DNA from 4 places in the Rhizobium sp. AN68 genome. Region 3 is predicted to be linked to each of the others. Evidence: riboswitches for the same ligand, from Rfam matches in the RefSeq annotation. Region 3 holds a riboswitch; each other region holds the start of a gene.
What was found. A riboswitch is a leader RNA that binds a small molecule or an ion and turns the genes downstream of it on or off. The one in region 3 is predicted to bind cobalamin.
Positions count from the first base shown of each region.

Region 1 (7,564 bases), on a different contig from region 3:
ACTACGGCATTGCCGGCTGCGAGTGCCGGGCCAAGCTTCCAGCCCGCCATGGACACCGGAAAATTCCAGGGCGTAATGGCGCCCACGACGCCATAGGGCTCGGTCATGATCATGCCGACGCTTGTATCGTCGGTCGGCACGAGATCACCGCCCTCCTTGTCCGCAAATTCGGCAAAGAAGCGGATCTGTTCGGCAGTGACGGCGATATCGCCGGCAATCAGGTGGCCCACGGGCCGGGTGGAGGAGAGCGCCTCGATTTTCGCCAGCGTCTCGGCTTCCTGCTCGATCAGGTCTGCCCAGCGTTGCAGCACCCTGGTGCGCTCACGCGGGCGCACGCCGGCCCAGTTACTGCTCTTCAGTGCGGCTTTGGCGGTTTGCACCGCCTCATCGACAAGTGCCGCATCCGCCTTCGGGCAACCGGCATATTCGATGCCGTCCGAAGGACGATGCATGTCGATGCCGTTTTTAGCCGGGATCAGCCGGTCGCCGATGAAATGGCCGATCGGCAGGGACAGGCTGTCTGGATCGAAGCTGAGCGTCATGGATGATCCTCTGTGGATATGCGCCAAAGCTACTCCTTGATGGCAAGCAGCATCGACCGACTGCGGCGGGGGCGGTGAACGAAAATCCTGTTTTGCTGGTGGCCCACAGCGCAATCTTCGGCGGGCAGGAAGACCGCGCCGAAAACCTTGCGGCGGGTCCGATCGAGGGCCGTAAATCCGGTCGAAAGGCATCCGGGCAGGATACCCATGTAAACCATGGCTGGCATCCTCCTGCGGATTGCCAGCCATCGCTTTTCTCAAAAATGCCTCTCCATCAGCCGGGATGCCAGGCATGCTGTTCGGCAAATCATCCGTTCACGGTCACATAGATCTTGCGCACGGTTTCGATTGTCTTCCAGACGCCAACGAAACCGGGCTTCATGACGAAGCTGTCGCCCGCCGTGTAACGCAGCGGCGCGCCGCCCTCCGGTGTGATCTCGATAACGCCTTCGAGAATGTGGCAGAACTCGAATGTCTCGCCCTTGATCGAGCGGCTTTCGCCGGGGGTCGCTTCCCAGATGCCGGTATGCACGGTGCCATCACGGGCTTCATCTAGCGGCCAGGTTTTGAACGACGGGTCGCCGGCGATGAGGCGTTCGGGCAGGGCCTTGGAGGCTTTCGGTTCAAAGGCGGGATTGGTGTCGATGGTCTTGAGGAGAGACATGGGTGTCCTTTCTTGGAACGGTAGGATCAATATCCGCGGCTACGGTCAACGAGGCCGAGCGGTTCGAGACCGGATTCGTATCGTTTGATATTTTCGACGACGGTGCGGGCAGCGGAATGGGGCTGGGTGACGCTGGCAATATGCGGCGTCAGGAGAATTTTCGGATGGGTCCAGAAGCGGTGGTCTTTGGGCAGGGGCTCCGGATCGGTAACGTCAATCACCGCACCTGAAAGCCTGTCGCTGTTGAGTGCATCGAGCAAAGCGTCATGATCGAGCTGTTTGCCGCGCCCGGCGTGAACCAGCCCCGCTCCTTCTGGAAGCATCCCCAGACGCTCGGCGTTCAAAAGCCCCGTGGTCTCGTCGGTGAGAGGCAGCAGGCAGACGAGAATATCGCTGGTGGAGAGAATGGATTTGAGGCCGTCGTCGCCATGATGGCAGGTGACGCCATCGATCTGACGCTGTGAGCGGCTCCAGCCGGAAAGCGGAAAGCCGAAAGGTTTCAGCCGCTCCAGCGCCGCAACGCCCAGCATGCCGAGGCCGAGAACGCCCACCCGGCACTCTTCCGCCTGACGCTGGGGCAGGGCATTCCACAGTTGCTGGCGCTGCTGGTTTAAATAGACCGGCAGGTTGCGGTGGAGGGAAAGTACGCCGAGGCAGATATATTCCTGCATCATGCGGATGATGCCCTCATCCACCATGCGTACGACCTTTACCGTCTCAGGGATCGCCTCGATGTGAAACTGGTCGACACCCGCGCCAATCGAAAACAGGACTTCGAGATTGCGGTAACGGGCAATGTCCTGTGGTACCGTCCAGGTGATGAGGTAACGGACTGCATCGGGATCGACAGTTGATGCATCCATCGAAAACGGCAGATCAGGCAGTTCTGCAGCTAGAGCCTGCCGGAAAATCTCGCCGCGCTTGGCGTCGGAATTGAAGAGAAACGTCATCTGAAATCTATGCTTCCCGAAGGTTCAAGCCGTACAGTGGCTTGCGAGTGTTTCCAGCATCGACTGGCAGGCCGAAAGTTCGCCCGTCGTTATGAACTCGTCCGGCTTGTGGGCGCGGCCGATATCTCCTGGTCCGCAGATGATGGCGTCGATGCCCGCCGCCTGGAACAGCCCCGCCTCCGTGCCGTAGCTGACGGCGGCGAGACAGGGGGTGCCGGTCAATTCCTCCAGAAGCAGAACAAGCGGAGCATTGGCTGCAAGCGAAAGCGCCGGATAATCGCTCATAGGCGTCCATTCGATATCGACACCCTTTGCTGCGAGAGCCTCGACGCTTGCGCGAACCGGCCCGAGCAGTTCAAGCGGCGATATGCCGGAAATCGCCCGCGCTTCCAGCTCGATGGCCGAGAAATCGGGGATGATGTTGATCGCCTGGCCGCCCTTCATCGTGCCGATCTGCAGCGAGGAATAGGGCGGCTCGAAAGTCGCTTCAAAGGGGCCTTTCGTCAGCTCATGTGCCGTCTCCACGGCCTTTGCCATGATGCCGGTCATCAGGTGAATGGCATTAACCCCCTGATCAGGCCGGGACGAATGGCCGGAACGGCCACGGATGGTAATGCGAGCTGCTGCTTTGCCCTTGTGTGCACGAACCGCCCGCATATTGCTCGGTTCGCCGATGATTGCGCCCGCCGGTGCGGCGCAAAGTTCAGGCAATCTGGCGAGAAGATGTGGAACGCCACGGCAACCCGCCTCCTCGTCATAGGAAAAGGCGATATGCACGGGACGTTTCAGCGCCATGCGCGAAAATGCAGGCGCCGCGGCGAGAACCGTGGCCAGAAAACCCTTCATGTCTGTGGTTCCGCGCCCGTAGAGACGATCATCTTCCGCCCGCAGTGTAAAGGGATCGGAAGACCATTCCGGCTCGCTGGCGGGTACGACATCCATATGGCCGGACAAAACATAGCCGGCGCGATCGGCCGGGCCGAAGGTGGCGAAGAGATTGGCGCGGTCGCCCTCCGGTCCCGCAAGCAGCGATACTTTCGCGCCGTGGCTTTCAAGATAATCGGCGATCCAGCCGGCAATATCGCCATTGGCGGTTCCAACGACCGACGGGAAACCGACGAGACGCTCAAGGATTTCGATTGCGTTCAATGGTCGTCTCCGCTGACCGGATTGTCATCCCGAAAGCTTAGAATGGACTGCGACGTTTATCTGCTGAAATGCGAATGATTTCGGTAGATTGTTGTGACCTTCCAGTGCTTTCAGAAAATTCGTGCTGGCGTAACCGGCTACCGTCGGATGTCGTGGGCTAGGCCGGGACCGGATGAAGGTTGTGAGCCGTAGGGGATGAGGGCCGTTGGTTATGGACCTGCTCAAAGTCGATAGTTTCGAGCTGCGGACCGTGTATATCGCGGACGTGGATGCCGATCATCTGCATGCACTCTCCATGGCCGTCGGATGGCGATATCACGCGAATGAATGGTGTTTTCTGCGGCAATGCGGCGTGGGTCTCGCTGCGCTCGATGAGATCGACCGTGTTGTCGCAACCGCGATGCTCTTTCCCTATGATCAGGGGTTTGCGACGCTCGGCATGGTCATTGTTTCCCCCCGCTTGCAGGGGCAGGGCGTAGCACCATGGCTGGTGCAGAAACTTGTCGCGAAATTCCCCACTGTCTCCCTGCGGTTGAACGCGACGGGAGCGTCGCGGCGGTTGTTTTCAAGGTTGGGTTTTGCCGGTGATACGGAAAAAGTATATCTGTTCCGGGGAAGGGCGAATTGCCTTTTCGAGATATCGCCGCCCGGCAGAAAACAACGAATAGAGCCGTTATCCGCAGGTCATCTGACTGATGTGGTGGAACTAGACCGGGCGGCTTTTGGCGTTTCGCGCCGGAACGTTTTGCAGCGACTTTTGACGCAGAATGCGGGTTACGGTGTGTTTGAGGCGGACCGTCTTACCGCTTTTGCGCTGCGCCGTGCGGCAGGGCGGGGCCACATTATCGGTCCGGTCGTTGCGGGTGCGGACATGGATGCGATTGCGCTTGTAAGGCGGCATTTTACCGATCTGGACGATGAGCTGGTGCGTCTCGACACCATCAGCGACAATAGTCTCTTTATTGATTTTATTGCGCAATCCGGGCTGGTGGTGATTGAAACCCTTACCACCATGTCCAAAGACGCGCCGCAACCGGCGCCCTCCGGCGCTACAAAAATTTTCGCGTTGGCGGGTCCGTCTTTGTGCTGAGCTGCAGCACTATCGCAATTGACGCCCAGGCGCTTGCCCCTTATGTCAGAAAGCGACGGTTCCTGAAGCCGAAGGGCAAAGGGATTAATAGGGAACATGGTGCGGGTGATTTCTATCGCCCAATGCCGTGGCTGCCCCCGCAACTGTAAGCGGATTGCCGTTCATCCTCGTGACGCCTGAAAAGCGTCATGCCACTGCACCCTTCAAGGTGCGGGAAGGCAGATGAACGGCGCATATTCGTGAGCCAGGAGACCTGCCGTCATAATATTGACCATCGTTACGGGCGGGGATGCCCGGAAGAGGAGCTGATTATGACCTTTCCGTCTGCGGAAACGTATTTAGAGTCCCGTTCTCCATCTCCACACTTGTTGTCGCTCTGTCACTACGCGTTTTGACGCGCGGCCTGCGGATCACGCCACTTTATTTAGACTGGAGAACATATGTTTCATTTCAAACGCCTGCCGGTTTCCGCCGGTCTTCTGGTTGTCGCATTAGCGGCCTTGCCCGCCGGTGCCGCTCAGGCTGCCGAAACCACCTATCCGCTGACGATCAATAGCTGCGGCCACGAAATCACCTTCAAGCAGGCGCCCGCCCGCACAGGTATCGGTCGGCCAGAGCACGACCGAGGTTCTCTATCTGCTCGGCGTGGCCGACAAGGTGGTAGGTACGGCGCTGTGGATCGGCCCGGTTCTTAAGGGTTACGAGGACGCCAATGCCAAGGTGGAGCGGCTTGCCGACAATGATCCGAGCTTCGAGGCGGTGGTTGGCAAGAGGCCGGACCTCGTGACGACGCAGTTCCAGTGGCAGATCGGTCCCGAAGGCGTTGTCGGAACACCGGAGCAATTCGCCGAACTCGGTATTCCCGTTTATACTTCGCCTGCCGATTGCATGGGCAAGGACAATTCCGGCGGCGGCGACGGCGTGCGCAAATCCGTTTTCACCATGGACCTGATCTACCAGGAGGTCCGCGACCTTGCGAAAATTTTCAACGTGCAGGATCGCGGCGAGGAAGTCGTTGCCGACCTGAAAAAGCGTGAGGAAGCCGCCCGCGCCAAGATCGCTTCGGCGAATGGCAAGATTTCAGCAGTCTTCTGGTTCTCCAGCGCCGAGCTGGATATCGATCCTTACGTGGCGGGCCGCAATGGTGCGCCGGGTTACATCATGTCCGCGCTCGGGCTGAAGAACGTTATCGAAAGCGATGAGGAATGGCCGACTGTTGGCTGGGAAACCATCGCCAAGGCCAATCCGTCCGTGATCGTTGCCGGCAAGATGGACCGCCGGCGTTTCCCCGCCGATGACGTCGCCGTCAAGCTCAAGTTCCTTGCTACCGATCCGGTTGCCAGCATCATGCCCGCCGTCAAGGCGGCCCATGTCTTCGAAATGGACGCGCAGGCGATGAACCCGACCATCCGCACGATCGAAGGCATTGAAACGCTGGCCGAGGCGATTTCCACAGCCGGTCTCGCCAAGTGAACGGTCTTTCCGTCAATCTTGGCAGGGCGGGTCTGGCTTTTGCCGCACTCGCCCTGCTGCTCGTCGCGCTGATGGCCGGTGCGGCCATCGGCGAGACTGCCATTCCGTTCGACGTGGTGGCAAAGACCATTGCCAATCGTGTCTTCCATGCGGGTTATCCGCTGGAGCCGCTGGATGAGGGCATCGTCTGGAGTTACCGCCTCAGCCGCGCCGTTGTTGCCGCGTGCTGTGGCGCCTCGCTGGCGCTGGCCGGTGCGGTGCTTCAATCACTTCTGCGCAACCCGCTCGCCGATCCCTATATCCTCGGTATTTCCGCAGGCGCCTCAACCGGGGCCGTGGCCGTGGCGCTTCTGGGCTTCGGGGCGGGGTTCCTGACGATGCCGGCCGGCGCCCTGATCGGGGCTTTTGTGGCTTTTTCGCTTGTCAGCCTTCTGGCGGTGCGGGCAGGGCACGGCAACAGCGCCATCATCCTGGCGGGGGTCGCCGGTTCGCAACTGTTCAACGCCATGACGTCGTTCATCGTCACCAAATCCGCCAATGCCGAACAGGCGCGCGGCATCATGTTCTGGCTGCTGGGCAATCTTTCGGGCGTGCGCTGGCCGGATGTCTGGCTGGCTTTGCCGGTCAGTATTGCGGGTCTTGGAGTGTGCCTCTGGTACGCACGCGCGCTTGATGCTTTCGCTTTCGGTGGTCAGGCAGCAGCTTCGCTCGGTATTCCAGTGCGCCGGGTCTATGCGGTGCTGATCTCGGTTTCGGCGGTCATGACGGCAGTCATGGTGTCGCTGGTCGGTTCCATCGGCTTCGTCGGTCTCGTCATCCCGCATGCGGCGCGCATCTTCGTTGGCGTTCGCCACGGCATGTTGCTGCCGGTGACGGCGCTGACCGGTGCAATTTTCATGATCATCGCAGATATTCTTTCGCGCACCGTCATTCCGGGGCAGGTGCTGCCGATCGGCGTGATCACTGCGCTGGTCGGCGCGCCCGCCTTCGCCTTTATTCTCGGGCAGAAGAGAGGCCGGTCATGAAATTATCCGCCCACGATCTGCATTTCCATGCCGGCAATCTCGACATCGTGCGCGGTGTTTCGCTGGAGGTCGCCACGGGCGAGTTTCTGGGTATCATCGGGCCGAACGGTTCGGGTAAAAGCACGCTGCTTTCCATGCTGGCCGGCATTCGCATGCCGCGTCGGGGTCATGTCATGCTTGGTGAGGAACGGCTTGCCACATTCGGGCGGCGCGAACTTGCCCGCAGGCTGGCCTTTGTGGAGCAGCAGGCCGAAACTACCGAGCGCATCAGCGCGCGACAGGCCGTGGAACTGGGGCGCACGCCCTATCTCGGCCCGCTTTCCGCATGGTCGCCAAAGGACGATGCCATCGTCGATGCAGCGCTCGGAAATGTCGATATGGCGGACAAGGCCGAGCGAAACTGGCATCACCTTTCCGGCGGCGAACGCCAGCGCCTGCACATTGCCCGCGCATTGGCGCAGGAGCCGCATATTCTGCTGCTGGACGAGCCGACCAACCATCTCGATATCGGCCACCAGATCGGCCTGCTCGATCTGGTGCGCAGGCAGGGACTGACGGTTGTGGCGGCGCTGCATGATCTCAATCACGCCGCCATGTTCTGCGACCGCGTCGCCATCATGCATCGCGGTGAAATGATCGCTGTCGGCCCGCCGCGCGAGGTCCTCACCTCT
Region 1 is NZ_JARWMI010000002.1:616,025-623,588, reverse strand. It holds gene RBH71_RS06245 (aldehyde dehydrogenase family protein) at 1-542, opposite strand, end outside; gene RBH71_RS06240 (hypothetical protein) at 572-760, opposite strand; gene RBH71_RS06235 (cupin domain-containing protein) at 850-1,206, opposite strand; gene RBH71_RS06230 (2-hydroxyacid dehydrogenase) at 1,233-2,156, opposite strand; gene argE (acetylornithine deacetylase) at 2,181-3,305, opposite strand; gene RBH71_RS06220 (GNAT family N-acetyltransferase) at 3,517-4,395, shown strand; cobalamin riboswitch at 4,435-4,671, shown strand; partial or broken gene RBH71_RS06215 (ABC transporter substrate-binding protein) at 4,836-5,868, shown strand; gene RBH71_RS06210 (FecCD family ABC transporter permease) at 5,865-6,893, shown strand; gene RBH71_RS06205 (ABC transporter ATP-binding protein) at 6,890-7,564, shown strand, end outside.
Region 1: it holds a riboswitch for cobalamin, as region 3 does, so the genes downstream of both, RBH71_RS06215 (ABC transporter substrate-binding protein) here and nrdH (glutaredoxin-like protein NrdH) in region 3, are expected to answer to the same signal.

Region 2 (7,564 bases), on a different contig from region 3:
CTATGACAATGCCCTGGCGACGATTGCCCTTTTTTCCTGTGGCAACGATACCGAAGCAAAAAGGGTTGCCGATGCGCTGCTGCTCGCCGTCAACAACGATCGCTATTACAGCGATGGCCGCCTGCGCAACGCCTACCGTTCCGGCCCCGTTGCGAACGAAAATGATGCTATGCTTTTGCCCGGTTTCTGGAGTGAGGCCAGCAAGACGTGGGTCGAGGATGACTATCAGGTCGGCAGCGCAACGGGCAACCTGGCCTGGGCGGCACTTGCGCTTCTCACTGCCAGTGAACGATTAAGCAATCCGTCCTATGTGCAGGCAGCGACCAAACTCATGCGCTGGATCGATGCGCATACGGCGGGCGCCCGCGATATCGGCTACACAGGTGGCACATTCGGTCATGAGCCTGCACCGGCCAAACTCGAGTGGAAATCGACGGAACATAATCTCGATGTGTATGCCGTTGCGGGTTGGCTCGCCGAAATTGAGGGAGCGCGCGCCTGGCAGGCGATGCGGGACAAAACACGCAAATTTCTTGATGCGATGTGGAATGAGCAGCAGGGACGGTTTTACGTCGGCAGCCAACCCGGAAGCGACACACCCAACTCGAGCCAGTCCGGAATAGATTCCGAGCTCTGGCCCATTCTCGCCGTGCCGGAGTTTCGGGGCCGCAGTGGGCGTGTTCTGCATTGGGTTGATCGGCATTATGCGGTTGCGGGAGGTTTTGATTTTAACGACGATCGGGATGGTGTGTGGCTGGAAGGTACGGCCCAGGCCGCGCTGGCATTTCAGCAGGTCGGCGATGCCGAGCGGGCCGAGGCGCTGCTTGCCACCATCGCCGCACAAATATCTCCCGATAACCTGATCTACGCGACACTCGGGGACGAACTGACGACCGGGCTGATGATCGGGCCGACCTCGACATTTGCCGACTTCAAATATTTCAGGTTGCCGCATGTCGGGGCCACTGCCTGGGCAATCCTTGCAGCGAAAGGCTGGAACCCTTTTCTTAGAAAAAGCGGTTGTATTCGTCTTTGTGAGGGATAATCGTCCGTCTCGGCGGCAGCAGAAGGATATTGCTCCAGGCCGTTGCGCCGGAGATTGAAAACTGGGACGCATGACGCTGCTGAAAGCGGCGAAAAGCGTAAAACCGCAACGTTGACTGCCGACTGGCAGTTCCAGTGGTTAAAGCCTAACGGTACGATCAACGAAGCCGAATACCGCCCACTGCCAGACCTGTCAGATGCCCGGTGCGGATCGGAACTTCCTGTGCACCTTCAACTACATGCGGTGGTCCGAAGGACCGAGCACAGATCGGCGATGCTGTCGCGGATACGCGTCCGTGATGTTATCGGCCCGCTATTTAAGGGTGCTTGCCTTCGCTCATTCGCTATTTAATTCAAACGCCGATCCCTTAAATAGCGCTGCGCCGGCACAGTAGGGCATGTCCGAATAGCATCCCAACCTCCAGCGGCGCCGCTTCGTTGAAACGCCTGTGGCAGCCGAAATCATGCGCGCCTCCGGTTTCACCAGGCTGCTCCCGCGCCAGGAACTGTTCGTGGTGTGGTCTGATCCTTTCAACTGCGTGGCGCGAGACGTCTACTATTTCCCGGAAGCTGTCATCACGCATGCTTACCTGCGCTTGTCAGGATCGAACCGACAGTCGACGATTCATCTTTAGTTTGCCACGGCTAGGTCCGCGTATGTGAGAATCGCCTGACAACGCCGAATGCAACCTACTCGGTCGGAACCGACAATGGAAACGTAGACTTAAGGACATAAAGATATCGTTATATGATGTTGACCGATGACGTGGCTTACAATATGGTCGTCACGCCTAAGGTTCCCCAGTCGTTGCACGCAACGTGCCGGGGCTAAGAGGGAAGTCGGTGCTCCGTGTCATGCGGAAAAGCCGACGCTGCCCCCGCAACTGTAAGCGGCGAGCTGAAGTCCAATATGTCACTGGTTTACCCCGGGAAGACGGACGGAAGTGATGATCCGTGAGCCAGGAGACCTGCCTTTGGTGAAATAACGTCCACGGGCGGGGTGTCCCAGTGTGCCGTAGCAAAGGCTGCATTGTCGCGGCCCGTCTTGCTATGCGTCCGCAGACCCATGCCCCCAACTTTATAGGGGCACAACATGTCTCAGACCTGCATTTTTACGATCACGAGCGTACCCTTCGATGAGGACTATCGTCCTTCAGAAAATACGCGCATCACCACCAATTTCGCCAATCTGGCCAGGGGCGAAAAGCGGCAGGAAAACCTGCGCAATGTCATGCGCATGATCGACAGCCGCTTCAACGCCCTCGCGCACTGGGATAATCCCAAATCGGACCGATACTCTGTCGAGTTGGAGATCATTTCGGTCGACATGAGCTTCGATGTCGCAGGTGAAAAATTTCCCCTCATCGAGATACTGAAGACGACGATCATCGATCACAAAACCAGTGAACGTATCGACGGCATTGTGGGGAATAACTTCTCCTCCTATGTGCGAGACTACGACTTCAGCATTGTGCTGCCGGAGCATAACAAGAGCGTTCCTGCCTTCAGCATTCCGGCCGACTTCGGCGACCTGCATGGAAACCTGTTCAAGTCTTTTCTGCGGTCGGATGCCTACCGCTCGTACTTTCGCAAGCCGCCGGTCATTTGCATCAGCGCCTCGACCAGCAAGACCTATTACCGGACCGAAAATCATCACCCCGTGATGGGCGTCGAATACCGGCAGAATGGGTTCTCGTCCACCGACCAGTATTTCGGGAAAATGGGATTGCAGGTTCGCTACTTCATGCCTGCAGGCAGCGTTGCGCCGTTGGCCTTCTACTTTGTTGGGGACTTGCTGGGCGACTACTCCAATATTGAGCTAATCGGCGTCATCAGCACGATGGAAACGTTTCAGAGAATTTATCGCCCCGAAATCTACAATGCGAACGCAGCAGCCGGGACATTTTACCAGCCCAACCTGAAGCACCAGGACTATTCGCTGACCCGGGTCATTTACGATCGCGACGAACGAAATCGCTTGGCGGTGGATCAGGGTAAGTTCACCGAAAAACACTTCATCAAGCCATACCGCGCCGTCCTTGAGCAATTGTTTGCTCACCGCCCCGCCTGAGCATCACTTAGAAGAGGTCCCATCGTGAAGAAACTTCTCCCCACATCGACCGCTGGCAGTCTGCCGAAACCCTCCTGGCTTGCGCAGCCCGAAAAACTGTGGTCGCCCTGGAAGCTGGAGGGCGAGGAATTACTGGAAGGCAAGAGAGATGCCCTGCGCCTTTCACTCGACGATCAGCAACAGGCCGGCATCGACATCGTCAGTGATGGCGAGCAAACACGCCAACATTTCGTCACGACTTTCATCGAGCACCTCGACGGGGTCGATTTTGCAAAACGCGAGACAGTCAGAATTCGCGATCGCTACGATGCGAGTGTCCCGACAGTCGTCGGCGCCGTGTCTCGCCAGAAGTCCGTGTTCGTCGAAGACGCCAAGTTTTTGCGCCAGCAGACCAAACAACCCATCAAATGGGCGTTGCCGGGTCCGATGACGATGATCGATACTCTCTTTGACGGCCATTATAAGAGCCGTGAAAAGCTTGCCTGGGAATTTGCCGGTATACTCAACGAGGAAGCAAAGGAATTGGAGGCTGCCGGCGTCGATATCATCCAGTTCGACGAACCTGCCTTCAACGTTTTCTTTGACGATGTGAATGACTGGGGTGTCGCCACTTTGGACAGGGCAATTGAAGGGCTGAAGTGCGAGACCGCCGTCCATATCTGCTATGGTTACGGCATAAAGGCCAATACAGATTGGAAAAAGACACTCGGGTCAGAATGGAGGCAGTATGAGGAAACTCTCCCCAAGCTGCAGAAATCCGGCATCGGTATGATCTCCCTCGAATGCCACAATTCTCATGTCCCAATGGATCTTCTGGAACTTGTTCGAGGTAAGAAAGTGATGGTTGGGGCCATCGATGTGGCAAGCGATACCATCGAAACCCCGGAGGAAGTCGCTGCAACGCTGCGCAAGGCGCTTAAGTTTGTCGACGCAGATAAACTTTGCCCCTGCACCAATTGCGGCATGGCCCCCCTGTCTCGTCGTGCGGCAAGAGACAAGCTGAATTCCTTGAGCGCAGGAGCTGAGATCGTCCGAAGAGAGCTGACTGTTTAGTTTTTTGATAGTCTGAACCTGCGGATGGCAGCCGTTCGCCGCCACCGCGCCCATCGCGACAAACGCTGGGAGACTTACGAATGGCTATAAGGTCACGACGCGGATCATTCTGACGGCTTCGACGGATGTCCGCCTCTTGGCGCAAAGCTGCCAAGACGGCCTGTTCAAGCCGGCAATTCCGAAGAGCAGGTCGTCCCCAGATTAGAAAATTTACACATTTATTACCACCTCAACTGAGGATGTGATGGTTTCCATCCTTTCAAGGCGCAAGACAACTCGCTTGCCATGTAAGTCCGTCGCTATCCACCGACCACGAACCCGTCTACGTCAAACGGGTGCTGCTTGCTTTGTGCTACTGCACTCGATATTCGCGTGGCGCGACACCGAACTGGTTCCGAAACGATCGGCTGAAATGCGAGAGGTCATTGAATCCCCATCGGAAAGCGATCTCTCCAATAGAGCTGCCACGTTTGGTACGCAGATCGTCCGCGCATTTTTGCAACCTTTGCCGAAGCAAAAACTGGCTGAATGTCTCGCCGCTGTCTTCCAGCAGTCGGTGAACATAGCGAACCGAAATGCGGAAATGTTCGGCTGCCTTCGCCGGTGTCAACGCCGGATCTGCCGCATGCGAAGTGATGTAGTTGATCAGGGAAAAAGCGAGCTGATTGCGCAATGTCCCCCTCGCTCGGTCTCCCTCGCGATCGGATACGCCGAGAACCAGCGCAACCAGTTCCACCAGATGGTTGGTGATGGATAAGGACGCGGCGGCGTCGAGATGCTCGGCATTCATCGCAATCGATGACAGATAGTCGGTCGCAAGACCCGCGAGTGGATCACTGCTGCTTATTTTAGTGGCCATCAGTCTGTCGGGTTGCTTCAGAAGAGGCTGCAGAATTGCCTTGGGAATGCGGAACGAATGCTGGGTCCAACTGTCGCTGCAGTAATCGTTGATATATGGCTCGGTCGGATCGACGATCGAGAAATCACCGTGCTGCAAGAGCGCTTCCCTGCCGTTCTGCATCATCCGGCAGTGACCTTCCACTTGTAGATTGAGGAAGTACACCTGTTCGGGCATTCGGCTGATTTCCTGCCTGCGGCGATGAATTTTTTGCCTGCTCGACGAAATTGTCGTGACGTTGATCGAGTTTAGCAGCTTGGCACGAACGTGGCCGAAAAACGGGGCATGGCCTTCTGTTGTCGAGTTCAAAGCGACGTATTCCTGGCAGAGCACCTCTTTCCAGAAAGGGAAACGGTCCTTCTGCGGCAATTCGGTTGCGTTCCAGACAGTCATTTCCAGCGCCTCCGTCAGCGACCATTGTCGCAATGATGACGCAAAAAACATGCCAAGCAATCTTCGTCTGCTGGCACGATCGACCCGAACCGGGGTCATTCCGCAGTCTTCGGGCATGAAGATAATGAATGCCTTTATGGCCAGTGTCACTTTGCGCACAGAAACTGTTCACTGTGAGCCAAGACGCATGTTGCGTTGCGGCATAGGCTTGTTTCCGGGAACAAAGACAACAAACAGGAGAAGCTATGCGCAAGCGTCTGATATTCAATTGCTTTACCATGAACGTCCCTTCGCACATCTACCACGGGACGTGGCGGCATCCGAAAAATGAACTGGCCAACTTCAACGATTTCGCAACATGGGCCAACCTCGTCAAGAAGCTGGAGCAGGGCAAATTCGACGCGATCTTCTTTGCCGATATCCTGGGTATCGATCCCGCCTATGACGGGAAGTGGGATACATACTTCCAGCAAGGCCTTCACATGCCTTGCAACGACACCTTCACGCTCTGCGCTGCTCTGGCAGGCGTGACGAAGGATCTGGGGCTTGTCTTTACGAGTTCGCTTCTTTCCGAACACCCATTCGCGTTTGCCAAGAAGGCATCGACCCTCGATCACATCAGCGGCGGCCGCATCGGCTGGAACATCGTCACGAGCGTGACCGACAACGCTGCACGGAATTTCGGCTTCGACAAGATCGTCCCCCACGATCAGCGCTATGACTGGGCGGATGAATACATGGATGTGCTTTATAAGCTCTGGGAGGGGTCCTGGGATGCAGGTGCAATGATTGCGGACCGGGAAAGCGGCGTCTTCAGCGACCATACCAAGGTGCACCGCATCAACCATCAGGGCGAGCGCTACAGGGTTCAGGGGCCGCATCTCGTCAGCCCCTCGCCACAGCGCACGCCGATGTTATATCAGGCCGGCGCGTCGAAGCGCGGAAGCCAGTTTGCGGCGCAGCATGCCGAAGGAACATTCGTGCTCTATCCAAATGTGAACGGAGCCCGTATCGGCATCGCGGGCACCAAGCAAGTGGCCAGCCAGGCAGGGCGGGGCCCTGACGATCTAAAGTTCATCCAGGGACTGTCCTTCGTCGTCGGCAGCACGATGGAGGAAGCAGAACGCAAGGCGAAGGAAATCGACGAGTGGGTCAGCTATGAGGGTCTGGCCGCGCATGTCAGCCGCGACATGGGAGTCGATCTTTCAAATATGGATCCTGACAAGCCGATCGACGAGTCGGGCCTGGATGGATTGCAGGGTTATGCCCGTATGATCGAGATGGGCAAGCTCAAGGGCGAGAAGGCAACTGTCAAGGATCTGGCAAATGCACTCTCATACAATTGCCGTATCGTGGGAACTCCCGAATCCATCGCGGATGAACTGGAGCAGTGGCAGGATGCAGGTGTCGATGGCATTAACATGATATGCCAACTTCACCCTGATACGTTTGTTGATTTTATCGATCACGTCACGCCGGTTCTTCAACAACGCGGGCTTGCACAAAGCGAATATGCGGAAGGAACGCTCCGCGACAAGCTTTTCGGGCGGGGATCGCTTCTCCCTGAGAATCATCCTGGCGCTTCCTATCGGAGCGCATTTAACGGGCAGTCCCTCGACGCTGCCGAGTAAGGCATCACTGACCCGCTTTGTCCGGGTTCTCGTTTGTCCCTAATCGATGGATGGAAATAATGCTGGTAAATACTCTAGCGCGGGCGGATGCACTGAGTTTCAAAGATGCCATGGCGATGATGGCAGCTTCGGTGCAGCTTGTGGCAACAGACGGCAGAGCAGGACGTGCGGGACTGACCGTCACCGCAGCTTGCTCAGTCTGCCAGGAGCCGCCAAGGCTGCTGGTCTGCGTGAATACAAAGGCATCGGCGCACGCGGCCATTCTAGATAACGGGCGGCTAAGCCTGAACCTCCTCTCGAACGAGCATAGTGAAATCGCTGCGGCGTTTGGTGGAAGAGTGCCGCCAGAGAAGCGCTTCGAACTGGGAGAATGGACATTGGACGAACTGGGGCAGCCCATGCTCGAAGGCGCATGCGCGCATTTCAGCTGTTCAGTTCACGAGGTGCTTGAATCGGGAACGCACACGATTTTTG
Region 2 is NZ_JARWMI010000001.1:168,243-175,806, forward strand. It holds gene RBH71_RS00785 (hypothetical protein) at 1-1,045, shown strand, start outside; cobalamin riboswitch at 1,822-2,035, shown strand; gene RBH71_RS00790 (DUF1852 domain-containing protein) at 2,138-3,115, shown strand; gene RBH71_RS00795 (methionine synthase) at 3,140-4,168, shown strand; gene RBH71_RS00800 (helix-turn-helix domain-containing protein) at 4,521-5,618, opposite strand; gene RBH71_RS00805 (LLM class flavin-dependent oxidoreductase) at 5,705-7,090, shown strand; gene RBH71_RS00810 (flavin reductase family protein) at 7,150-7,564, shown strand, end outside.
Region 2: it holds a riboswitch for cobalamin, as region 3 does, so the genes downstream of both, RBH71_RS00790 (DUF1852 domain-containing protein) here and nrdH (glutaredoxin-like protein NrdH) in region 3, are expected to answer to the same signal.

Region 3 (7,564 bases):
GCTGTCGGCGACCATTTCCTGATATTTTTCGCTGACGGAAATCTCGGTAAACGGCACGCCATAGACCCGCTCAACATCATACGGCGAGAACAGGTACATATCCTCGTTGTTTCTCGCGAGTTCGAAGGTGATATCAGGGATCACCACGCCGAGCGAAAGGGTTTTGATGCGGATTTTTTCGTCGGCGTTTTCGCGCTTGGTATCGAGGAAACGCATGATGTCCGGGTGGTGGGCATGCAGATAGACCGCGCCAGCGCCCTGGCGCGCGCCAAGCTGGTTGGCGTAGGAGAACGAATCTTCCAGCAGCTTCATGACAGGAATGACGCCAGAGGACTGGTTTTCGATCTGTTTGATCGGCGCGCCGGCTTCGCGAATATTGGTCAGGGACAGTGCTACGCCACCGCCACGCTTGGAAAGCTGCAATGCTGAATTGATGGACCGGCCGATGCTTTCCATATTGTCTTCCACACGCAGCAGAAAACACGAAACCAGCTCACCGCGGCTTTTCTTGCCAGCGTTGAGAAAGGTCGGGGTTGCCGGCTGGAAGCGGCCGGAAATGATTTCATCCATCAGATCGCGGGCAAGCTGCTCGTCGCCACGCGCCAGAGCCAACGCCACCATGCAGACGCGGTCCTCATAACGCTCCAGGTAACGCTTTCCGTCGAAGGTCTTCAGCGTATAGGACGTATAATATTTGAAGGCGCCGAGAAATGTCGGAAAACGGAACTTTCTGGCATAGGCCTCGTCGTAGAGGTCACGGACGAAATTGAAGGAATACTGGTCCAGCACCTCCTGCTCGTAATATCCCTCGGTAACGAGATAATCGAGCTTTTCCCTGAGATTATGGAAAAACACCGTGTTCTGATTGACGTGCTGAAGGAAATATTGCCGTGCCGCAAGGCGGTCCTTGTCGAGCTGGATCTTCCCGTTTTCATCGTAGAGGTTCAGCATCGCGTTCAGCGCGTGATAGTCCAGTCCCGCGTCCAGGTGTTTCTGCGCAGCGGTTACTTGTTGTTTGGCATCCGTGTTGCGCACCGCGCTCGAGGTCAGCGTGTCCAAAATCGTTCCAATCCATGATTGACGTTGGCGACATCTTCCTCCGTGCCGAGAAGCTCGAAGCGGTAGAGAAACGGCACCGCGCATTTACGCGACACGATATCTCCGGCGGATGCGAAAGCTGCGCCAAAATTCGTATTTCCCGCCGCTATGACGCCGCGAATGAGATTTCGGTTTGAGGGCTCGTTCAAAAACCGGATAACCGGTTTCGGTACAGCTCCTTTCATGCCGCCACCCCCATAGGTGGGGGTGACGAGAACATAGGGCTCCGACACGTGAGGAACGTCTTCCTCGGCGCCGAGCGGCAGGCGAAGCAATCGTCGCCCCAGTTTCTGAAGGAAGCGATGAGTGTTCTCAGACCGGCTGGAATAATAGACGATCAGCCCCATCGCATCGCCTCCTCAGCTGATCGAGCCAATCATGTCCGGACGGAAACCCGCCCAATGGCGTTCGCCGGCAACGACCACGGGAACCTGCATGTAACCAAGGCCGCGAACGTGATCGAGGGCATCCGCATCTTCGGAGATATCGACGATCTCGTAGCTGACACCGATGCGGTCAAGCGCACGATAGGTGGCAGTGCACTGGACGCAGGCGGGCTTGCTGTAAACGGTGACGGTCATAGTTTCCTCTTTCGAAGCCGCTTTTACGCACGGCTCAACATTGCCCGCCTGCAATCACAAGCGGGTGGCGATGGTTCTGTCATTCTGGCGAGGCGCGCGGGTCAGGCCGCGTAAGATCGCTGTCTACGCCGACGAGCGTAGAAACTTATAAAAATGCACTGGCATGACTTCACCCCGAAGCTTGTTCTGGAGGCGGCAGAAAAGGGCGCACGCAATTCATTTGCGTCATACACCTTCCTTCCGGACACCCCGCCCGTGGACGTTTTCGCTCAAGGCAGGTCTCCTGACTTGCGGGTCAAAACATCCATTCCCACCTTCCCGGAGCACTTAGCGCCAGTGGCTCAAATCGGAACGATGCTCACCGCTTACAGTTGCGGGGGCAGTTTCGGCATTGCTTCACCATAATGGTGTTGCGCACCGAATTCCCGTCTTAGCTCCCGACGCTTGCGAATCGAAAGAACCTTGAACACCACATATAGTATATGAGGAATTTTTTTCGTCAATAATTAGACATGCGAAAGCCCCACCCTGTGGATCAAAAAGATTCAACACATGGTCAACAAAGGCTTAACGGTGAATGCTCGATGCCGCCTACGGACGGAAGCGGCGGGTTATTCCCAGATATCGATGCGAATATCGGCGGGGCGGGAGTTCTCAATCACCCGCTTTCCGTTGGGAAGATCATTTTCGAACAGTTTGGCGTGAATCTCGGTCGCATCGAGACCATAGCCCTGCCATCTATCCCGCAGGCGTTCCTCGAGCACCGCAACGGATGGGCCTACGAAGACGGTAAGATCGAAGCTGCCGGAAAGCTTCGTCCACGGCGCCTCGCTCAACAGCAGATAGTTGCCTTCGGCAAGGATGAAGCGTGTTTCTGGCGCGATGGCGCGAGCGGAGGCAATGGCTATTTCGCGGGAGCGGTCAAAAACCGGGACAAGAACTTCTTGCCCGCCCTGACGAACTGCGGAGACGATATCAAGAAAGCCGCGCACGTCGAAGGTCTCCGGTGCGCCTTTTCGCGGCAAGAGCCCCCGTTCTTCGAGAATACCGTTATCCATATGGAAGCCGTCCATGGGCAGGACAGCCGCAGCCTCGCCGCGCGCCACGAGGGCACCGCACAGGGCATCCGCCAGCGTGGATTTGCCGGCCCCAGGGGGACCGGCAATGGCAATGATAAAACGAGATTTATCCTCTGCCCGCCGAAGAACATCTTCGACGATCGTTTCAAGCTTCAACGTCATGCGGCCAGCGTTTCCTTTGGCGCTTCCTTGGCGCCCGTCATGAAGGCGACGGCGTCGGACATGGTATAGTCCTTCGGATTGATGACGCATAAACGCTTGCCCAGCCGATGAATATGAATCCGGTCAGCAACCTCGAAAACATGCGGCATGTTGTGCGAGATGAGAACGATCGGTAGCCCTCGCGCGCGCACATCCAGAATAAGCTCGAGAACGCGGCGGCTTTCCTTGACGCCGAGCGCCGCCGTCGGTTCGTCAAGGATGACGACCTTGGAGCCGAAGGCGGCTGCACGCGCCACCGCAACACCCTGGCGCTGGCCGCCGGAGAGGGTTTCCACCGCCTGATTGATGTTCTGGATCGTCATCAGGCCGAGTTCAGAGAGTTTCTCACGGGCAAACTTTTCCATCGCCGGACGGTCCAGTGCCCTGAACAGGCTTCCCTGAATACCGGGTTTGCGGATTTCACGGCCGAGAAACATATTGTCGGCTATGGACAATGCGGGAGACAGCGCAAGGTTCTGATAAACGGTTTCGATACCAGCCTTGCGCGCCTCGATCGGCGAGCGGAACTGTACCGGCTTGCCTTCAAGCTTGATCTCCCCTTCATCGGGTGTCACCGCACCGGAAATCGCCTTGATGAGAGAGGATTTTCCAGCACCGTTATCACCGATGACGGCGAGGATTTCGCCCGGATAAAGGTCAAAATCGGCATTGTCGAGCGCAGTCACACGACCGTAGCGTTTAACGAGATTGCGTGCTGTGAGGATAGGTTCTTTTGCCATCAGCCTGCTACCTTTCTGATCCACTGGTCGATTGCGACAGCCAAGATGATAAGGACGCCGATCAACAGATAGGTCCATTGTGGGTCTGTTCCGATAAGTCGCAAGCCGAGAGAGAAGACACCGACGATCAGCGCGCCGAAGATCATGCCCATGATAGAGCCGCGTCCGCCAAACAGCGATATGCCGCCGATGACCACTGCGGTGATGGATTCGATGTTGGCGAACTGACCGGCGGTCGGCGATACCGAGCCGATGCGGCCGATGAGAGCCCAGCCCGCGAAGGCGCAGATAAGCCCGGAAAGTGTGTAGACAGTCGTCAGCATGCGCTTGACGTTAACGCCGGCAAGTTCGGCTGCGTCGGGATCATCACCCACTGCATAGAGATGTCGACCCCAGGCGGTGCGGTTCAGCACATACCAGAGCAGGGCAACCAGCAGAACCATCGCAATGACGCCATAGGTGAAGACGGCGCTGCCGATGCGGACATTGTTGCCGAAAAACTGGAGAATGGGCGCCTGTTGGACGATATCCTGTGAGCGGATCGTTTCGTTGGCCGAATAGAGGAAATTGGTGGCCAACACGATCTGCCACATGCCCAGTGTAACGATGAAGGGCGGCAGCCGCATGCGCGAAACCAGCACGCCATTGATAAAGCCACAAAATGCGCCGACTGCGAGACCGCAGATAATCGAGAGTTCGGCAGGCAAACCATAGCGGAACGTAAACTGTCCCATGACGACGGAGGACAGAACCATGATCGCACCGACCGAAAGATCGATACCCGCAGTCAGAATGACCAGCGACTGTGCCGCGCCGACGATGCCGACGATTGCCACCTGCTGAAGGATAAGGGTCAGCGAAAAGGCCGAGAAAAACTTGCCGCCCAGGGTCATGCCGAAGACAGCCAGCGACAACACCAGAACGATCAGCGGTACGGCCGCCGGGCTGGAATGCAGAAAGTGCTGGAATTTTTCAAGCAAACTCTTGTTTTGCGTATCGAAAGCAGCGACCTGGGTCGAACTTCCCGACAGCACTTTTTCAAATTCATTATGCGGTTGAGCCCGCACTGGCTGATCGCTCATGGATTTTCCTCCCGATCGCTCCATCGCATCAGCCCCGAACCCGGGATTATTTTCCGGAGGGGACAATGCGTAGATTCAAACTGTTGAGAAGCGTGCCTCAGTTACGTCCACGGACGCCGGGCGCGCTCGTTTGTTCCTGTCCGATCACCCAGATCGTTCTTTTAAACCATTCCGGTTCAAGGGCGGGGGCAAATTGCCCCCCGCCGATTTCAACGGTGTAGTATCAGCCCCAGCACTTCTTCAGGCCTTCCTTGGTGTCGATCGAATCGAGACCCTTGACCGGCTTGTCGGTTACCAGCGTTACGCCGGTGTCGAAGAAGTTCTTGCCTGCCGTCGGCTTCGGCTTTTCACCGGTGTCGGCAAACTTCTTGACGGCTTCCACGCCGAGTGCCGCCATCAGCAGCGGGTATTGCTGAGACGTCGCGCCGATCACGCCTTCCGCAACGTTCTTGACACCAGGGCAACCGCCATCGACGGAAACGATCAGAACATCCTTTTCGCGTCCGACGGCTTTCAGCGCTTCGTAAGCACCGGCAGCTGCAGGTTCGTTGATGGTGTGAACGACGTTGATGGTCGGATCCTTCTGCAGCAGATTTTCCATCGCAGAGCGGCCGCCTTCTTCGTTACCGTTGGTAACATCATGACCAACGATACGCTTGTCGTCTTCATCACCAATCTTGTTGATGTCCTTCACGTCGATGCCGAAGCCCTTCATGAAGCCCTGGTTGCGCAAAACATCAACGGTTGGCTGGGAAGGCGTAAGGTTGAGGAAGGCGATTTTCGCGTCCTTGGCCTTGTCGCCGAGGGTGCCGGCAGCCCATTTGCCGATCAGCTCGCCGGCCAGAAGATTGTCGGTAGCGAAAGTGGAGTCAGCGGCATCAACGGGTTCGAGAGGTGTATCGAGGGCGATGACCAGAAGACCGGCATCGCGCGCCTTCTGCACGGCCGGAACGATGCCCTTGGTGTCCGATGCGGTAATCAGGATACCCTTGGAGCCATCGGCAATGCATGTCTCGATCGCGGCCACCTGGCTTTCGGAATCGCCATCGATCTTGCCGGCATAGGACTTCAGCGTCACGCCAAGTTCTTTAGCCTTGGCGGTAGCGCCTTCCTTCATCTTGACGAAAAAGGGATTGGTGTCGGTTTTGGTAATAAGACAAACCGAAGTATCGGCGGCGGACGCGACGGACGCGAAAGAAACGCCGAGCGCAAGCGCGCCCAGAAGAGCGGAAACAGTCGTCTTCATTGTAATCCTCCCATTGAATGTTTGAGTACCGTGACGGTTACCCGACGATCTCGTCTCCTCCGAGAACAGCGACCGTTGACACAGATGGAACCACCAAAGGAAACGGCTGTCAATAAATAAATCCGATTGAATTATTAATTCCGTATGGCATTCTAACAAGCGGCAGGGAGGAATATCGCCGCGTCGTTTAACGTTGCGATAGCAAGATTGCCATAAAGCCTGCATGTATCGGTCGCGGCGGATATGGCGGGCGGGAGGATGAAACTATGAGACAATCTGTCGAGACGGCGCCGCCCGCGCCGTCCACCAACATGGATATGAGCGGCGGCGCCAACCAGATTGGGGTGCGTGCTTATAACGAGCGGCTTGTGCTGTCGCTGGTTCGCCGCCACGGCGGCTTGTCGAAAGCCGAAATATCCAGGCTTTGCGGTCTCTCGGCGCAGACTGTCTCGGTCATCATGCGCTCGCTCGAAAGTGACGGTCTTCTTATTCGTGGCGAAAGACTGCGCGGCAAAGTCGGGCAGCCTTCGACGCCGATGCGCCTCAATCCCGATGCCGTCTTCTCGTTTGGCGTAAAAATCGGCCGTCGCAGCGTCGATCTGGTGCTGATGGATTTCGTCGGCCGGATCAAGCTGAAGCTCCGCAGAACTTACCCCTATCCTATGCCGGAATGGATTTTGCCATTCGTCATCGAGGGTATCACGGAACTCGAATCCAAGCTCTCTCCGGCCGAACGGCAAAAAATTGCCGGTGTCGGCATTGCCGCGCCGTTCGAATTGTGGAACTGGGCGCAGGAGGTGGGCGCGCCGCAGAATGAGATGGAGCGCTGGCGCGACGTCGATATCCGTTCCGAAATTGCGGATGGCGTCAGCTATCCGGTTTTCCTGCAGAACGATGCGACCAGTGCCTGCGGTGCAGAACTGGTTTTTGGTGCAGGCCAGAACTACCCCGATTTTCTCTATATCTTCATCGGATCCTTCATCGGTGGCGGTGTCGTTTTAAACTCCGCACTGTTTTCCGGAAAGACGGGCACCGCCGGTGCAATCGGCCCCTTGCCGGTCCAGGGGCAGGACGGCAACACGGTCCAGCTTCTGAAAATCGCCTCCATCTTCGTTCTGGAAAACATGTTGCGCGAACGCGGCATCGATCCACGTCCCCTGTGGTTCTCGCCGGATGAATGGATCGATTTCGGAGAGCCGCTGGAAAACTGGATTGGAAAAACGGCCGCGGCCCTTGCGCAAGCCGTCATCGCTGCAGCCTCCATCATCGATTTTTCCAGCGTCATCATCGACGGCGGTTTTCCGGATTGGGTCAGAGCAAGAATAGTCTCCGCCACCCGTCTTGCCCTCAAACATCACGATCTTCAGGGTGTTACGCTGCCGGAAATCATTGAGGGAGCAGTCGGCAGCCAGGCCCGGGCTATCGGGGGAGCGAGCCTGCCCCTGTTTTCCCGTTATCTCATCGACCAGAATGTTCTGTTCAAGGACACGACAGGTTGAGGTTTCAGGCCCTGCCGAAATTTCCTGGCGGGACTCTT
Region 3 is NZ_JARWMI010000003.1:8,592-16,155, reverse strand. It holds gene nrdE (class 1b ribonucleoside-diphosphate reductase subunit alpha) at 1-1,059, opposite strand, end outside; gene nrdI (class Ib ribonucleoside-diphosphate reductase assembly flavoprotein NrdI) at 1,047-1,445, opposite strand; gene nrdH (glutaredoxin-like protein NrdH) at 1,458-1,679, opposite strand; cobalamin riboswitch at 1,935-2,159, opposite strand; gene RBH71_RS13065 (nucleoside triphosphate hydrolase) at 2,291-2,920, opposite strand; gene RBH71_RS13060 (ATP-binding cassette domain-containing protein) at 2,917-3,699, opposite strand; gene RBH71_RS13055 (ABC transporter permease) at 3,699-4,781, opposite strand; gene RBH71_RS13050 (sugar ABC transporter substrate-binding protein) at 5,005-6,027, opposite strand; gene RBH71_RS13045 (ROK family transcriptional regulator) at 6,294-7,526, shown strand.

Region 4 (7,564 bases), 760 kb from region 3:
GCATCCTCGCGCCGTTATCGCGCGTTCGGCATCTGCCGGAATCAAGGAGAGAGTGTATGAAACTGAAAACCATCGCGGCGGCCATGCTTTTCGGCTGTCTTTGCGCCGGAGCGGTCTACGCTGCCGGCGAAGTCGAAAAACGTGAAGGCATGATGAAGCAGATCGGCGGCTCCATGGGGGCGCTTGCTGCCATCTCCAAGGGCCAGAAGCCTTATGACGCCGAAGCCGTAAAGGCTGCCGTGACGACCATCAGCACCAACGCCAAGGCTTTCCCCGACCAGTTTCCCCCGGGCAGCGAGACCGGCAGTTCTGCGGCACCCGCGATCTGGGAAAATTTCGATGACTTCAAGTCCAAGGCCGCCAAGCTCGGTGCCGATGCGGACAAGGTCCTCGCCAGCCTTCCCGCCGATCAGGCAGGCGTCACCGCCGCCATGCAGACCCTCGGTGCCGATTGTGGTGCGTGCCACCAGACCTACCGTCTGAAGAAGTGATCCTATTAAGAACGCCGCTTCCCGGCGGCGTTTTTTTCAGCGGGAATGATGCCTGATCTCATCAGGTGATAATGGGGAGAGGGGTCATGGCCTCCATTTGGACGAAGCTCGCGGGCGGGATCGCGGTGGCGGCCATTGCCGGTTTCGGCATTTTCGCCTGGGTCACCGCGCCTGTGCGTCAGGCACCCAGCCACTGGGTGAGCCTTGGCGAGCCGGACCTTGCCAATGGCGAAACGCTGTTCTGGGCGGGCGGCTGCGCAAGTTGCCATGCGGCACCAGATGCCAAGGGCGATGCGCTTTTGACGCTTTCGGGCGGGCAAGCGTTGAAAAGCCCCTTCGGCACCTTCCATGTGCCCAATATTTCCTCCGATCCGCAGCATGGCATTGGCGGCTGGACGCTTTCGGAATTCGGCGATGCGATGACGCGCGGCGTCGGCAAGAACGGCGAACATCTCTATCCGTCCTTCCCTTACGCCTCCTATGCCCGCATGACGCAGAAGGACATCAACGACCTCTTCGGTTATTTGCGGGTTCTGCCCGCCAGCCAGAATGACGCGCCGGATCATGAACTGCCGTTCCCCTTCAACATGCGCATGGCATTGGGCGGCTGGAAATTCCTCTATTTCGATACATCCGCGCCACCCCGCGTCGAGCTTGCCGATGCCAATGCCGAATTGCTGCGCGGCCAATATCTGGTGGAAGGCCCGGGCCATTGCGGCGAATGTCACACGCCGCGCAATGCGCTTGGCGGTTTTCTCGATGGCAAATGGCTGGCCGGTGGTCCAAATCCCGAAGGCGAGGGCCGCATTCCCGATATTACCCCCGGCTCGCAGAGTGTCGGAAGCTGGGAGGCGGCCGATATTGCCAACTATCTGGAAACCGGCTTCACCCCGGAATTCGACAGCGTCGGCGGCTCCATGGTCAAGGTGCAGCAGAACATGGCGCATCTGACGGCCGAAGACCGCAATGCGATCGCCGCCTATCTGAAGGCCATCCCGGCACGGTAGCCCTTTGCCGTCATGCCGGACTTGATCCGGCATCCAGCCGCGGCGCGCAATTCTCACGCCGGCCTGCCATTGACTCCCACCCACACCCATCGGATAACGATCCTGTGATGGTTCCTTCCGGGCGTTCCGGAAGGTGAAAAGGGAACACGATAGGGAGACATCCTCATTCGTGGCTGCCCCCGCAACTGTGAGCGGAGAGCCTGAAACGAAATGCCACTGGTAAGCATCTCGCCGGATATGGGCGAGGGCAATGCCGGGAAGGTGTTTCAGGTTTTGACCCGTAAGCCAGGAGACCTGCCATCACGGAAATGTCCATGCCGGCGGGGTGTCCGGAAGAGCGGAATTTCAGGGTGGTGGTGCTTGAACGTGCCGCCCTGTGTCAGTCTCGTATCCCCGTGGTGAAGTGTATCGCATGCGGCTGCACGGCGTTTGCCGTTCCGCCGCGTCTAAAGGCGCGGGGTCGCGCCGTAAGAGGGGTCACCATGTCCATCAACCAGAATACGGCAAATGCCGCCGTTTCAGCAAAAACGGGCAGCTTCGCGCAATCGCTGACGGCGATCGTGCTTGGCCTGTTCGTCGTCGGTTTTGTCGGCTTTTCGCATGTGGAAGCCGTTCACAACGCCGCGCATGACACACGTCATGCCAATGCTTTCCCTTGCCATTGAGGGGGGGAAGCATGTCGTTCTTTCGCAATATCGTTTTTACCGCCGTCCTCGTCGGCATCGTTGGCGGCTTCGCCGTTTCGGCCATGCAGGCTTTCGGCACCACGCCGCTGATCCTGAAGGCGGAAGCCTATGAAAATGCCGGTGGCGAAGCGCCCCACAGCCACGATGCTCCGGCCACGACCGGCGCTGCCGTTCCCGCGCACGAACATAACGAGGAAGCCTGGTCTCCGGCCGACGGCTTCGAGCGCACCGCCTATACGGTCGCCGCCAACGTGCTGACTGCCATCGGTTATGCGCTGGTGCTGACCGGCCTCATCTCGCTGCGCGGCACCGATGCCGGCTGGCGCGAAGGCCTTTTGTGGGGTGTGGCCGGTTTTGCCGCCGTCATGCTTGCGCCGATGATCGGCCTGCCGCCGGAACTGCCGGGCAGCCCGGCGGCCGCGCTTGAGGCGCGTCAAATCTGGTGGCTTTCGACGGTTGCGGCGACCGCAGGCGGCATTGCGCTGATCGCATTCCGCCGCGAACCCTGGGCAATCGTGCTCGCAATGGTGTTGATCGTTGCTCCACATGTGGTGGGCGCGCCCCTGCCGCCGGAAGGTGAACATGCGCTGGCACCGCTGCCGCTGGAACGACAGTTCATCGTCGCCGCCACCGTGACCAGCTTTGTCTTCTGGGCCTTGCTCGGAACATTGAGCGCGTTTTTCCTGAAGCGCTTCCAGCAGGCTTGAAACCATGCAGGGCGCAGCCGAATGGAGTGAGGAACTCGATGCGCTGCGTTTTGCCGTTCCCGGTCACGGCGCTTTCTGCGCCGTGCATCGCCTTGCTTTCAAGGCAGTCCTTGGCGTCAGCCCGGAACGGGAAGCGGCGCTCGCCTATTTTCATGAGAATGAGGCTGCCTTTACGGCCGCAGCCCTTGCCAAGATAAAACGCTCGGCTTTGCCGGCCGGTCGCAGTCTGCATCTCAACAGCCGCGATATCCGCCGTGCGATTGCGGGGGAGGGCGGGGATGTCGCGCTCCGTGTCTGCCGGGTGCTTGATCAGGGGTGATTTGTGATGGTCTCGCGGCTTAACTTCCCCACCACCTCATTCCTGTGACAAGCACAGGAATGAGGTGGGAGGATCCGCAAAACTCTCGACACCAAGGTGAGCCTCACCGGTGCTCCGCCGCGAAAACCTGAAGTTCCGCCTCGGCTTCCGGACCAAAGAGGCCGAGGTGTTTCAGAATTTCCACCGCGAAACTGACGGGTGCACTGCCGGCTGCGGTTACGATGCCGCCATCGCTGACCGCCTTCGGCTGGTCGCGATAGAGCGCTTCGCCGCGATAGGACGGATAGGTCTTGTGAGAGGCGAGCGAATTTCCGGTATGGGCGACGTCATCAAGGGCGCCCGTGCCTGCAAGCGCGCTGGCAGCCGCGCAGATGCCGGCAACCAGTCGGCCCTTCTCGCGAAACCGCTGTACCAGCCCGCCAAGATCGACAGCCGTTCCCTTTTCCCAGCTGAGGCCGCCGGGAATGACGAGCGCATCGATGTTAGCAGGATCAAGCGCGTCATAGGATGTGTCGGGCGTAACGTTGAGCCCGCCCATTGAAACCACGGGCCGGCCGTCCGGGGTTGCGTAAACGATCTCGACGCCGAGATAGCCGCGCGCGGCGGCGGCAAGCAGCGCCGGTTCCCAGTCCGCAAAATCCTGCGCAAGCGCAATGGCAATCCGTGTCATGGCCGTCTCCAAAGGTTGCAATCAGGCGATAGACTGCATGTAGCGCATGCCGGTGACCGGGCGCGGCGCGAAATCCATGCTTTCGTAGAAACGATGCGCGGCGACATTGCCGGTCGTGGCGCTGACGGAAAGATAGTCGCAACCGAGGCGCTTGGCGATATCGCGGGCGCGGGAAACCAGGTGCTGGCCGGTGCCATGGCCGCGGTGACCGTCACGCACGAAAAGATGGTGCAGCTCAAGCCCGCGGCGGCCTTCCTGCGCCCTGTAGAGCGGCAGCATCAGGGCGTAACCGATCAATGCGCCGTCGGCTTCCGCCACCAGCCCATGCACCCAGGGAAGCGGGCCGAACAGGTCGCGTTCCAGTTTCGCCGGCGTAATCGCCGCCGCATCGCCATGAAAGGTGGCAAGCAGGGTGATCATCTCATTGAGCTCAGGCAAATCGGTCTTGCGTGCGCCACGAATGATGACGACGGGCGGTCTTTCCAGTGTAAGGGAACTATCTTCGGTCATTTTTCTGGTCCTTCGGTTTTATCGGTGCCGTCAGGACGCTTGAAAAACAACAAAGCCGCCTGACGGCGGCTTGTTGACAAAATGATCTGTCGAGCCGCCCTTTACAGGTAGGCCCAAAAGTACGAGCAGGAGATGGGTGCGCGTTCGTTGATCATGTCCATGCAATGCGCTCGAATCTGAAATCTGTCAAGCCTGCTGTTTAGCCTCAATGCTCCCCTTCGCACATGCCATGGTCGGAAAGTGCGCGGATGACATAACAATCCTCGATCGAATGACCATGGCAATGGGAGACGATACGTTCCAGCTCATGCTCGAGCTTTTTGAGGCTGGTGATTTTTTCGCGCACATGGGCGAGGTGTTCGGCGGCAATGCGATCCGCACCCTCGCACGGCATTTGCCGGTGCTGGCTGAGCGCGATCAATTCTCTGATGGCGTCTATATTGAGCCCGATATCGCGGGCATGGCGGATGAAAGCCAGCCTTTCGAGATCGGATTTTTCGTAACGGCGCTGGTTGCCTTCCGAGCGGTCTGCCTCGCGGATGAGGCCCATCTGCTCATAATAGCGGATCGTCGGAACCTTCACGCCGGTACGTTTGGACAATTCACCGATGGACAGCATTGCCTTCTCCATATCCTCAAGAGCAGCCGGGACAAGAACGAACCGGATGCTCTAGTCTCTAGAGATATAGCTTTTCAGCCTGCCGTTCAATGGGTGTCAGGCGGCGGCATCCACGCCGAGTGCCTGCGCCAGGGCTTTGAGAACTTCTGTCTCGATGCTGGAGGCGGCGTCAGGCTGCGCTGATGCGGCGATATCTACCGCCGGTTCGGTTCTGGCCTGTGCGCCGCTGTCCAGGTTCCAAAGTGCTGCGGCAAGTCCGGCGGAAACGCTGGCGGCGGCAGGTGCGGCGGAAACGGCAACGCTCTCGGCGCTGGAAATCGCGCGGTGTGCCGCCCGTGTCAGTTCCAGCAGGGCCTCGGTGGTTGCATTTGTTTCCCTAGTCTTTGTCGGCTCAAGGGTCCGGACCGGAGTTGCGTAATAGCTGCTGGTTGTTGCTGCGATAGTCGTCATGACTGAGTCCCCTAAGTTTCATGGGGTATTTTTAGGGGTCGAAACATTCGCGAAGATTGCGTCGCGCAGGGCTTGAACCAAAAAACATCGCAATATAGTATACCCCCCTATAGTATATGAGGTACTCATGTCCCATACGATCCGCAACAAGGAGAAGCTTCTCGTTCGCATCCGTCGCCTCAAGGGGCAGATGGAGGCGGTGGAGCGTGCCCTGGACGATTCCAAGCCCTGCGGCGAGGTGCTGCAATTGCTGGCCTCGGTGCGCGGTGCGCTTTCCGGCCTGACGGGGGAGGTGATGCAGGAACATCTGCATGAGCACGTCGTGCACGCCGAAAATGAAGACGAGCGGGCGCGTGCGGCGGAAGAGCTGGCCCAGGTGCTGAAGACCTACATCCGCTAACCTCTCTCCCAAAAGTGTCCGCGGCTTTGGGAAAAGACATGCGTGAAACAGAATATTCCAGGATCGAACAGGATTAGCGACATGACGACGACATCCGAATTTTCCGCAGCGTCCGGCCACGACCATGTTTTCCTAGGCCGGAACCATGAGCGCAATGAAAAGCGCGTGTGGATGGTGATTGCGCTGACCACAGTCATGATGGTGGCGGAGATCGTCGCCGGCCACTGGTTCGGTTCCATGGCGCTGACGGCGGATGGCTGGCACATGTCCACCCATGCGGGCGCAATGCTCATCTCGGCGCTGGCCTATCTCTATGCCCGGCGTGAGGCGCGCAATCCGCGCTTCACCTTCGGCACCGGCAAGTTCGGTGATCTCGCCGGTTTTGCCAGCGCCATCGTTCTGGCGGTGGTGGCGCTGCTCATCGCCGTCGAAAGTGCGATGCGGCTTTTCAATCCTGTTCAGATCGACTTCAATCAGGCGATCCTCGTCGCCGTCATCGGTCTTGCCGTCAATCTCGTCAGCGCCGTGCTGTTGAAGGATGACCACGATCACGATCACGGCCATGGCCATGGCCATGGTTCGCATGCCCATCACGGCCATGGCAGCCACGCCCATCACGATCACGGCTCGCACGCGCATCACGGCGAGCACGGTGCGAAGGGCGGCAGGGACAATAATCTGCGCGCAGCCTATCTGCATGTACTCGCCGATGCGCTGACTTCCGTTCTCGCCATTGTCGCGCTGCTGCTCGGCAAGTGGAACGGCTGGTCCTTCCTCGATCCGTTGATGGGTATTGTCGGCGGTGTGGTGATTGCCCGCTGGTCATGGGGACTCATTCGCTCCACGGCAACGACGCTGGTGGATGCGGTTCCGCTGACGGAGGACTTGCCGCAGGAAATCCGTGAAAGCGTGGAAACGGAAGAAGATCGCATCACCGACCTGCACGTCTGGCAGGTGGGGCCGGGGCATCACGCCGCCATTGTCGCCATCCACTCGCAGGTGCCGAAGGCACCGGCTTTCTACAAGCAGAAGCTTGCAGCCATACATGAACTCTCACATGTAACGGTGGAGGTCAGCCCGGCAAGGGCCTGATCGGAATCACCTATTCGTATTCGGAATAGGCGCTGCGCACCCATTCGGCCTGCGCTTCTGCCTTGTCTTCGGCGGAGGTCGCAGCCTGCGTGTGGGCCGGCGCGCTGCCATTGCCGACGGCCCACAGCACGTTTGCCAGCGAACGGGAAAGAACGGTGCTGGAAACGGTAGGGTTGCCGGGGCCGCGTTTAACGGCCTGTTCCTCGGGCGCGCTCTGCGCGCTGCCGGGTTTTTCGATGTCGCGGACACGAGCCTGATAATTGTATCCGCCAATATTGCTTTCGATCTGCATGCCAGTGATTCCGCGTTCAAAAGTTAACAAATCGTTAACGGCGGCGGCTTGCCCGAAGCTTGCGCTTGCTGCATTGCAATGTCGTTCCCGGCTTGACACGTGGCAAAGGGGTGCTTCGTTTTTGCATGGTTGGATGGGAAGGCGGGCATTGCCGGCCTTGCCCACACTTCGCGTCGTGCTCGCCATGGCGACCCTGTTGTGCCGCTCAAACTCTGGCGCCAAACACCCCAACTCCCGTCATGCCGGCTCTAGGCCGGTATGACGAAAGAGTTTGGACGCGGCCAGGCAACTCCGATGTCTTTTGCGCAGCGGGGCTGGGGC
Region 4 is NZ_JARWMI010000003.1:773,090-780,653, forward strand. It holds gene RBH71_RS16775 (c-type cytochrome) at 57-491, shown strand; gene RBH71_RS16780 (c-type cytochrome) at 578-1,498, shown strand; cobalamin riboswitch at 1,590-1,815, shown strand; gene RBH71_RS16785 (CbtB domain-containing protein) at 1,981-2,163, shown strand; gene RBH71_RS16790 (CbtA family protein) at 2,175-2,891, shown strand; gene RBH71_RS16795 (hypothetical protein) at 2,896-3,210, shown strand; gene RBH71_RS16800 (type 1 glutamine amidotransferase family protein) at 3,314-3,880, opposite strand; gene RBH71_RS16805 (GNAT family N-acetyltransferase) at 3,902-4,390, opposite strand; gene RBH71_RS16810 (MerR family transcriptional regulator) at 4,596-5,009, opposite strand; gene RBH71_RS16815 (hypothetical protein) at 5,106-5,459, opposite strand; gene dmeR (Ni(II)/Co(II)-sensing transcriptional repressor DmeR) at 5,587-5,859, shown strand; gene dmeF (CDF family Co(II)/Ni(II) efflux transporter DmeF) at 5,941-6,951, shown strand; gene RBH71_RS16830 (hypothetical protein) at 6,962-7,243, opposite strand.
Region 4: it holds a riboswitch for cobalamin, as region 3 does, so the genes downstream of both, RBH71_RS16785 (CbtB domain-containing protein) here and nrdH (glutaredoxin-like protein NrdH) in region 3, are expected to answer to the same signal.